One region of the Dermacoccus sp. GAS27A genome, then DNA from elsewhere that is predicted to be linked to it. Evidence: riboswitches for the same ligand, from Rfam matches in the RefSeq annotation. Region 1 holds a riboswitch; each other region holds the start of a gene.
What was found. A riboswitch is a leader RNA that binds a small molecule or an ion and turns the genes downstream of it on or off. The one in region 1 is predicted to bind S-adenosylmethionine.
Positions count from the first base shown of each region.

Region 2: another riboswitch for S-adenosylmethionine. It lies ahead of ABH936_RS00425 (aminotransferase class V-fold PLP-dependent enzyme); the one in region 1 lies ahead of ABH936_RS01495 (bifunctional o-acetylhomoserine/o-acetylserine sulfhydrylase).
Region 3: another riboswitch for S-adenosylmethionine. It lies ahead of ABH936_RS00625 (homoserine O-acetyltransferase); the one in region 1 lies ahead of ABH936_RS01495 (bifunctional o-acetylhomoserine/o-acetylserine sulfhydrylase).

Region 1 is NZ_JBIYDW010000001.1:343,707-346,971, reverse strand. Features, by position in the region: gene ABH936_RS01510 (HIT domain-containing protein) at 1-230, opposite strand, end outside; gene ABH936_RS01505 (hypothetical protein) at 314-703, opposite strand; gene ABH936_RS01500 (GNAT family N-acetyltransferase) at 700-1,194, opposite strand; SAM riboswitch class IV at 1,318-1,433, shown strand; gene ABH936_RS01495 (bifunctional o-acetylhomoserine/o-acetylserine sulfhydrylase) at 1,506-2,819, shown strand; gene thrS (threonine--tRNA ligase) at 2,986-3,265, opposite strand, start outside.
Region 2 is NZ_JBIYDW010000001.1:83,300-86,564, forward strand. Features, by position in the region: gene ABH936_RS00420 (ribonuclease J) at 1-225, shown strand, start outside; gene ABH936_RS00425 (aminotransferase class V-fold PLP-dependent enzyme) at 509-2,074, opposite strand; SAM riboswitch class IV at 2,118-2,232, opposite strand; gene ABH936_RS00430 (DNA translocase FtsK 4TM domain-containing protein) at 2,553-3,265, shown strand, end outside.
Region 3 is NZ_JBIYDW010000001.1:144,592-147,856, reverse strand. Features, by position in the region: gene ABH936_RS00630 (universal stress protein) at 1-98, opposite strand, end outside; gene ABH936_RS00625 (homoserine O-acetyltransferase) at 168-1,340, opposite strand; SAM riboswitch class IV at 1,375-1,483, opposite strand; gene ABH936_RS00620 (hypothetical protein) at 1,573-2,511, opposite strand; gene ABH936_RS00615 (EcsC family protein) at 2,785-3,265, opposite strand, start outside.

The DNA.
Region 1 (3,265 bases):
ACGAAACAGTGCTCACCACGGTGGACGATGAGGCCGTCGGCGTCGGTCTTCGTCGGCGACGCGCAGAACGGGCAGCCGTGGCCGGCGTCCTTCGTCGGACGCTCACCCTCGATGTACGCCATGCGGTGCGGCGTCCACAGCCGCCCGAACCCGTCGGCCTCACCCGCGAAGGCGCCGCCTTGCTCGATGAGGATGTCGTCCTGCGAATTAGCGTTGAACTCGTCGACCATGGCCCGATCCTAGAGCCCCGCCTGCCTCGACGCAGCGGCCGCGGGTGGGTTCGCGCGCACCACGCACCCCCGGGTGAGCGGTCTCAGACCGCCGCGATCTCGCGCAGACGCGCCGGGACAATGGTTCGATCGGCTTCCCCCGCGTGCGCGACGTCGCCGACACGGCCCGCCAACGTCCGCGCGACCTCGGCCGCGTCGCCGTCACCGACGACGGCGACGATGCTCGCGAGCCCGGCGAGGCCCGTGACGGCGTCCTCGAGGTCGAGCCAGTCGTCGTCATCGAGGGCGGCTGCCGCCCCCGGCCATGCGACCGAGGCGGCCATGACGCCGTCACGAGCCCACTGCTCGACAGCGTCGCGCGCGAGGGCGCCGTCAGCACCGAGGTGCAGGACGACGGCGTTCGCGACCGGCTTGGACGGGCAGGCGATGCAGCGCTCTCGCTGATCGAGCGCCCAGATGACGTCGTCGCTCATGACGCACGCTCCGCATCGCGGCGGGCGTCGAGGCCGAACGGCGCCACACGCTGCATGTGACGTTCGTCCGGCGGGCCGAAGCCGGCTCGTTCGTACAGCCTGCGGGCACGCGGACGGGCGTTGAGCATCATTCGCGCGACGTCGTGCGCGTCGGCCCAGGCGTCGACGATCCGCAGCATCCGCTCGGCCAGGCCCTGGCCGCGCGCCGACGGCGTGACGAAGACGACCGCGATGTAGAGCGACGGCTGCGCCGGCCGCGCCAGCGCGGGGGGCCGGTGCACGAGCGACGTCTGCACCATGCCGAGAGCCGTCCCGTCAGCACTCGAGGCGAGCCACGTCGGCAGATCGTCGTAGTGCGCGAGCCAGTGATCGGCGTACTGGGCGATGAAGCCGGGGCGGTTGCTCTCCCCCGCCTCGAGGTCCATCTGCAGACGCAGCGCCGCGCAGGCGAACGCGTCTTCGCGGCGCGCGCGGACGATCGTCGGTGTCATGGCAACAGTCAAGCACGGCATGAGGGTCGTCGCCCGTAGGTGCGTCGCGTCAGCACGGGGCCGCGACCAAAATGTGAGACAGCATTCCCGCCTGATGACACCACCCGGCCTAGAGTGGCCGCAGGTCACGAGCGCCAGCGTCAAACCCCGGTTTGCTGGCCGGCAACCCTCCCACCGCGGCGGGGTGCTCCGGGTGACGACCTGGCCCGGCGCCGAGCGCGTCCGGGCAAGCGCGGAGGGATTCCCCTTCGGGCACCACACGTACGGTGCGCCGCCCGTGCGTCCACGCACTCCTCGAGAGGGACATCATCATGAGCTCCGAGAACTGGGCCTTCGAGACCAAGCAGATCCACGTCGGCCAGAACGTCGACGGCGACACCGGCGCCCGGGCGCTGCCGATCTACCAGACGACGTCGTTCGTCTTCGACTCCGCCGAGACCGCGGCCAACCGCTTCGGCCTGTCGGATCTCGGCCCCATCTACACGCGCATCGGCAACCCGACGGCGCAGGCGGTCGAAGACCGCATCGCCGCGCTGGAGGGCGGCGTCGGGGCGTTGCTGCTCGCGTCGGGTCAGGCGGCGACGACGTTCGCCATCCTCAACGTCGCGCAGGCCGGCGACCACATCGTCGCGTCGTCCGCGCTGTACGGCGGCACGTACAACCTGCTCAAGTACACGCTCAAGCGGCTTGGCGTCGAGACGACGTTCATCGACAACATCAACGATCTCGACGAGTGGCGCGGCGCCATCCGCGACAACACGAAGCTGCTGTTCGGCGAGACGCTGAGCAACCCCGACCAGAAGGTGCTCGACGTGCGCGGCCTCGCCGACGTCGCGCATGACGCCGGGGTGCCGCTGTTCGTCGACAACACCGTCGCGACGCCGTACCTGCTGCGCCCGATCGAGCATGGCGCGGACGTCGTCATCCACTCCGCGACGAAGTACCTCGGGGGGCACGGGACGTCGATCGCCGGCGTGCTCGTCGACGCCGGGACGTTCGACTACGCCGCCGACCCGGCGAAGTTCCCGCAGTTCAACGAGCCGTCCGAGAGCTACCACGGTCTCGTGTTCGCCCGCGACCTCGGCGTCGGATCGCCGCTCGGCGCGAACCTCGCCTTCATCCTCAAGGCGCGCGTCGAACTGCTGCGCGACCTCGGCGCGGCCGTCTCCCCGTTCAACGCGTTCCTCATCGCGCAAGGCCTCGAGACGTTGTCGCTGCGTGTGGAGCGACACGTGGAGAACGCGAAGAAGGTCGTCGAGTTCCTGAAGTCGCAGCCGCAGGTCGAAGCGTTGTTCTACGCCTCCGACCCGTCGAGCCCCTACAAGGAACTCGCCGACCGCTACCTGCCCGCCGGCTCCGGCGCCGTGCTGTCGTTCGAGATCGCCGGTGGCGTCGAGGCGGGCAAGAAGTTCGTCGACGCCCTCGAACTGCACTCGCACGTCGCGAACATCGGTGACGTCCGTTCCCTCGCCATCCATCCTGCGTCGACGACGCACTCCCAGGGCAGCGACGAGGACCGCCGCGGCGCCGGCGTGACGCCCGGCCTCGTGCGGTTGAGCGTCGGCATCGAGAACTCCGCCGACATCATCGCCGACCTCGAGAAGGGCTTCGCCGCAGCGAAATGACCATGCGCTGAGGTGGGTCCCCGCGACGGGTGACGCAGCCGGGTTTCGTACCCCGAGCGTGGTCATCCGGCCGTGTCGAACGCCGGCCCTCGGGTGCACATGCCAACACACGAGCGCGCCCCCGAACCGCGAGGTTCGGGGGCGCGCGTCGTCGTCGAGGCAGGAGTCAGCCGGCCGTCGGGTCGGTGTTCTGACGTTCGGTGATGACGCGGGTGATCTCGGCGATCGCGTCGGCCACCGGCACGCCGTTCTTCTGCGACCCGTCGCGGAAACGGAACGAGACGGCGCCGTTGTCGCGGTCCTCCTCACCGGCGATCAGGATGAACGGCGCCTTCGACTTGGACGCGTTGCGGATCTTCTTCGGGAAGCGGTCGTCGCTCATGTCGACCTCGACACGCACGCCGGCCTCGCGCAGCTTCGTCGCGACGTCCTGCAGGTAGTCGTAG
Region 2 (3,265 bases), 260 kb from region 1:
GCGATCCTCGCCGGCCCGGACATCCGCACGCGCGGCTTCGCCGAGGGCGACGAGGTGTTCGACCGCGTCCGGCCGAAGATCGAGCAGGCGCTGCTCGAGGCACGCAACAAGGGTGTCAAGGACAGCCACCAACTGCAGCAGGTCATCCGGCGCGCCGTGGGCGGTTTCGTCGGCGGCAAGCTGCGCCGCCGACCGATGATCATCCCGGTGGTCATCGACGCCTGACGCTTCGGGGGTATGTCAGGGGGTCGTGTGAGGCGGCTGAGATCGCCTCTGGCTGCCATCTCGGATGAATGAAGGGTGCGACGCGTGTGACGCGTCGCACCCTTCGTCCGTTGGGGTGCAACTGGATTCGAAATGGACGTCGAGGTTTGTTATTGAGCGTGGTCAAAAAAACTCGCATGAGCGCGCGAGCGGGCCCTTCGACAGGAGCCACCGCGTCGGCATCCCGTATCTGACGAAATGCGGCGGTGAGCCCCTCGCTGGGGCCCACCGCCGCTCGTTCTCCTCACCAGGGGCGGGGCTCTGAGAGGTCTCGTCGGTCGGTGACGGGGCTCCACCCGAGGCCCGGGGTGTGGGTGTAGTCGAAGGCGGGCCCATGGGTGACGAGAGCACGCACGGCGTCGACGAGGCGTCGTGCGTGCTCTGTCGTCGTGGCGAGACCGATCGAGGCGCGCACTGCCGTCGCGCCCTCGCCGAGGCGCGCGTCGCAGAGCAGGTGAGCGCAGAATCGCCCGTCGCGCACAGCGATGCCGTGCTCGTCTGCGAGCACCTGAGCGACGAGCGTCGGGTCGTATCCGGCGACGGTGAACGTCGTGACGCCGACGTTGTCGCTCGCATTCCGCCTTGGCGCGCCATCGTCGAGGTGAGCGTCCGCGGCATTCTGCTCGTCGAAGAGTTCGACGATCCTCACGCCGTCGATCGAGGCGAGACCGTCGCGGACGATGGCGTGGATCTTCTCCTCGCGCGCCTCGGCTTCGCCGCGCTGCGCGGACAGCGTCGAGGCTGCGGCCGCGAGCGCGATGGCCCCGACCGCGTTCGGGGTGCCGCCCTCGTGGCGTGCGGGCGCGGGCGCCCAGGCGACGTCGCCGGCGCCTGACGCATCTTCGCTGACGCGGTGGCTCGCGCCGCCGGCGCGGAAGTACGGAGGGGCGGTGTCGAGCCAGTCGCGGCGCCCGACGAGGGCTCCTGAACCGTACGGCGCGTAGGCCTTGTGGCCGGACAGAGCGACGTAGTCGATGCCCCAGGCGTCGATGTCGACGCGGCGGTGCGGGGCGAGCTGCGCGGCGTCGAGAGCCGTCCGCGCCTCATGCCGGCGGGCGACGGCGGCGAGGCGCTCGATGGGCCACACCTCGCCCGTCACGTTGCAGGCGCCGGTGATGAGGACCAACACGGGAGCATCGTTGTGGGCGCGGAATTCCGCCAGAGCGACGTCGAGGTAACCCTCAGCCTCGGCGTGAGAGTGAGGGATCGGCAGCCGCGTCGTCCGCTCGTCCGCCCACGGCAGCAGCGCTGCGTGGTGCATCGAGCGGAACACGAAGACCTGCGTCTGTTGCGGCAGACAGTGGGCCAACAGGTTGAGCGCGTCCGAGGTGTTGCGCGTGAAGACGGTCACGTCGTCCTCGCGCGCGCCGACGAACGCGGCGACCTCCTGCCGAGCCTCCTCGTACCACCGGGTCGTCAGCTGCGACGCCCGTCCCGCACCGCGATGCACCGAACCGTACGTGCGCAGGGTCGTGTCGACGGCCCGTGCGACGGCCTGCAGCGCGGGAGCCGTCGCGCCATGGTCGAAGTTCGCGTGCTCGACGACGCGCCCGTCGAGCGTCGCGACGCCGAGATCGGCGCCGATCGTGGCCAGGGCGACATTGGCCTGCTGCGACGCGTCCGCGCGATGATAGGTAGCCGTGGGCGTCTCGCGACGGGACCCGCCGGGGTGCGCGGGCTGGGTGTGGTGACGCTCGGGGTCCGCGACGGGAGTTCCGGGGGTTACGGCATGAGCGGGGCGGCTCGTGTGGCTCGCAGCGTGGCGGCGCGCGTCGGAGTCAAGGATCGAGAGAATGGCAGAACGGGGCATCGAGGCTCCTCGAGTCAGGGGCCTCGCCGTCGCCAGATGGCTCGGCCCGCGCTTGCCGACACCGGTGCTGGTGGCGGCCAGGTCGTCACCCGGAGCACCCCACCGCGGTGGAGGGTTGCCGTCCAGCAAGCCGGGGCTGTGCGCTGGAACTCATGACCTACGTGAACGCTCGCACCCGGCCCTCCGCCGCGTCCACCGACGAGCGGCCGGAGGTTCGCATCGTGAGATCAACTGTGGCATCGCGGATGGCGAGCGCCGCGCGCAAGAGTCGGCGTCTCGCGGTGGGGATGCCCGTGGTCCCCCGGGCAGCTGGCGGCGCCTCCGACAAGGGTCAGGGCGCTGTCGGATGCGAGCGCGTCAACGCGCCAGCGCATCGGGACGCGGATTCGAAGGTGTCGAGCCGACCCGCCGTCACCATTGGACCCGTGTCACGGCGTGGGTCCGCGAAAACGGCCGGAACCCCCACTAGCCTTGCGGGGTGGCGACCCGAAACAGACCAGCGAACGACAGCGTCCTCGTCGCGAAGAAGGCCTCTTCGCAGCCGCGCGCCAAGAGCTCGCGCCCGGCCGGCGCATCTGCGGCCTCGACGACGCGCGCCCGCACGACCCCGCCGAAGTCGAGCGCACCACGTTCGGGCGGCACGACGAAGAATGCACCCGCGCGCAAGACCGGCTCGTCGCGAGGGGCTGCTGAAGCGCGTCCCTCCGCGTCCGGTCGCGCTGCTCGTGGCGCGTGGATGGGTGTTTCGCACGTCGCCGGCGGCACCGTCCGCCGCGTCGGCGCCGCCGCTTCTGACCTCGAACCCGAACACCGTCGCGACGGGCTCGGTTTCGCCCTCCTCGCCCTCGGCATCGTCGTCGCTGCGCGGGAGTGGTGGGGGCTGCCCGGCATGTTCGGGGACGTCGTCCACGCCGTCGCGGCCGGCACGTTCGGCGTCATCGCCTACGTTCTGCCCGTCGTCCTCATCGGCATGGCCATCCACATGTTCCGCCACCCGCGGGGGCACCAGCCGACCAACCGCATGACGATCGGACTGACGATCCTCGCGCTCGGCTCGACGGGGATCGCCCACCTCGTCGGCGGGCGTCCGTCGACAGGGGTTTCGACCGCGGTGCGCGGCGCAGGCGGCATCCTCGGCGTCATCACGGGAGGGCCGCTGTCTGCCGCGCTCACGGTGTGGGGCGCGGGCAT
Region 3 (3,265 bases), 200 kb from region 1:
AGTACGAGCGGGCGCCCCAGCACACTCGACTGACGCACGGCCTCGGCCACCGCGGCCTCACCCTCCGGGCCCGGAGCGAAACTGACGACGACGGACATGCGCAACCCCTGTTCTGCGACTGTGGCGATCGGCTCACACGCTACCCGAGGTGCCGCGAGCGCCCGCCGTCACGCCACGGGACGGACGCGGCCCGCCTCGGCCGTGAGCGGCCGAGCGATGACCTCGCGCACGAGCGCCGCGATCTGGTCGGCCTCGATGAGGAAACCGTCGTGACCGTGCGGCGAGTGGATGAGACGCAGCCGTCCGCGCCCGTGAGCCCGGACGATGTCGGCGGAGGCACTGACCGGGAACAGCCGATCGGAGTCGACCGCGGCGACGACGAGCTCACCCCCGAACACCCGGAGCGCAGGCTCGATGCCGCCGCGGCCGCGGCCGACGTCGTGCGTCGCCATCGCCTGCGTGAGCCGCACATAACTCATGGCGTCGAACCGCGCGACGAGTTTCGCGGCGTGGTGCTCGAGATAGCTCTCGACGGCGAACAGGCCGCCGTCGAGCGTGCGGTCCGCTCCCTGCGACTCGCGCCCGAACCGCTCCTGCAACTCGTGCGCGCTGCGGTAGGAGGTGTGCGCGATCTGGCGGGCGAGCCCGAGCCCCGACGTCGGGAAGACGCCCTGCTCGAGGTAGCCGCCACCCCGGAAATCCGGGTCAGCTTCGATTGCCCGCACCTGCGTGTGCCCCCACGCGATCTGGTCGGCGCCCGCCGCCGCGCAGCTCGCGACGACGAGGGCGCGCTGCACCCGATGCGGGAAGGTCGCCACCCACTCCGCGGCGCGCATCCCGCCGAAGGAGCCGCCGATGACGGTGTGGAAGTGCGCGATGCCGAGAGCGTCGGCGACCCGCGCCTCGGCGCGCGCCTGATCCCTGACGCTGACGTGTGGGAAGCGCCCGCCCCACACCCGGCCGTCTGGTGCGAGCGACATGGGGCCCGTGCTGCCGCGACAGCCGCCGAGCACGTTGATCGCCACGACGAACAGCTCGTCGGTGTCGAGGGGCGCGCCGGGGCCGATGAGACCAGGCCACCACCCCGCCGTCGGCTGCCCGGGGCCGACCGGCCCGACGACGTGCGAGTCTCCGGTCAGGGCGTGCTCGACGAGGACGGCGTTGCTCGCGTCGTCGTTCAGCTCGCCCCAGCACTCGTACGTCATGACGACGTCGGGCAGGGCGGCGCCGTTCTCCAGCGTCAGGGTGCCGATGTGGACGGCACGTGCGTGCGGGTTGAACCCGCCGTCGGTGAGGGGCGCCGCGGGGTCGGCCACGGCGAGGCGACGGTGCGAAACCATGACGTCCTCGATTCCGAGGTGGGTCGCAACCCACCTCTCGCGCTTGCCGCCCACGGGCGGCCCTGTCGTCACCCGGGGCACCCCGCCGCGAGGGAGGGTTGCCGCTCAGCAAGCCGGGGCTTGTGTCACTGAAACTCTTGACCTGCGACACAGTAGGCGGCCCTGCCCGCGGCTTCCATCGCCCGCGCGGCGACGTCCACGATGTGGCGCGCTCCCACAACCGGCACGCTCGTCAGGCGACGGAACTCTGCCGAGCCTTCGTGTGGAGCGCACCGACGGCCTGCTCGTACGACAACCCCGTGCCTGTGATGTCGCGCAGCAGCTGCCCCAATGACGTCCGCCCGATGAGCAGCGACGCCGCGGCGCACGCACCGGCTCCCCGCAGGTCGCCTTCGCGCCAGGTCGCGGCGGCCTCGAGGGCCTTCCACGCGGCGCGGCCGTGGCGCGGCACGAGCGGCAGCCAAGTTCGCAGGCACGCGCTCGTCATCGGCGGGCCGGGCTCGCCGAGCGGCGTGCCCGGGCTCAGCAGACGGAAGAGTTCGGGTGCGACGCACAGGAGGATCTCATCGCGCGTCGGGCCATCGACGACAGCGTCGGCGAGCACCTGCAGGTCGGCGCTGCGGGAGCGTCGCCGGGTGCCCGACGCGGTGTCGGGGACGTCGCACAACCGTGCCCAGGCGGCTCGGACGTCGACGACGCTGGGAACGGGGCGCGCGGTGGCGGCCATGGCCTCGCCGCCGCGGCGGACGTCGCGAAGCTGCTCGCGGGTCTGCTCTGACAGGGACGGGATCTCGTGGATCGCGCCGTCACAGCAGCCGAGCTCGCATTCGATGGCCCACCAGTGCTCGTCGCTGGCACCGAGGACGTGGTGCAGCGGCACGCGGCGCTCGATGCGTTTCGCGAGGGCCGCGATGTCGACGCGGCCCGGCTCGCAGCGATAGGCGATGGCGATGGCGGCCTGCGCACCCATCGTCGCGCGCCGCTCAGCGACGACGTCGAGCATGTGCGCCGTCTCCCCGTCGCACGCATCGTCCGCCCAGCCGAGCACCCCCGCGAGCGCACCGTCACGTTCGAACAGGACGATGACGGCGCCCGCCCCCTCGGAGCCGACGAGATCGGGAAGGGCTGCCACCAGGGCGCTGAGGCCCTTGAGTCGTGTTGTTGTCTTCATGCCCCCCAGCGAAACCCATGACGCCACCCGCGCGCTGACCACGAGCCACAAACCTGTGGACGAGGCATCCTGCGGACCGCGAAACGGGCCGTAGCCGTCACACCTGTGGGTGAGTGGGCCGTTCGAGCAAGGCCAGGCGGGGGTTCGCGGCCCGTCAGATCGTCGCCCGGAAGCCCGTTGATGCGCACAGACGACACATCGCCGAACCGGCCCGTTCACGCCGAACGCCACCCGTCGAAGACGAGTGGCGTTCGGGGTGGAATCAGGGCGACGTCAGGCTGACGGCGGGATCTGCGCGACGAAGTCGCGACGCGCCGACTGGGCGATCTTGCGGATGAGGACGACATCGAGGCCGCCACCGATGAAGCCGCCCGCCACGGGGATGAGGCGCGGAATGCGCGTGAGGAAGCGACGCCCCACCTGCGAGCCGAGACGGAACGCAACTGACTTGTTCACGACGGCGAGCGCCGCCGGCGGCAGCTTGCGCGTGGCGACGTTCGTCGCGACGCCACCCGTCATCGGGCCGAGGCCCTTGAGGACCTGCGTCGCGTCCGCACCGATGAGGTCGAGCAGGATCGCCGAGCGCACGGCTGGGTCGTCGACGTCGTGACCGTTGATGGCGGCGATTGCCGCGACCATGCGCGTCGCGACGGTGTAGAAACCGATGACGTTCGCGGGCAGTGCCACGGGGAGCGTGACGAAACCGCCGAGGTTGGTGAGGAAGCCGTTCGCGCCCGCGAGCTTCGTGTGTGAT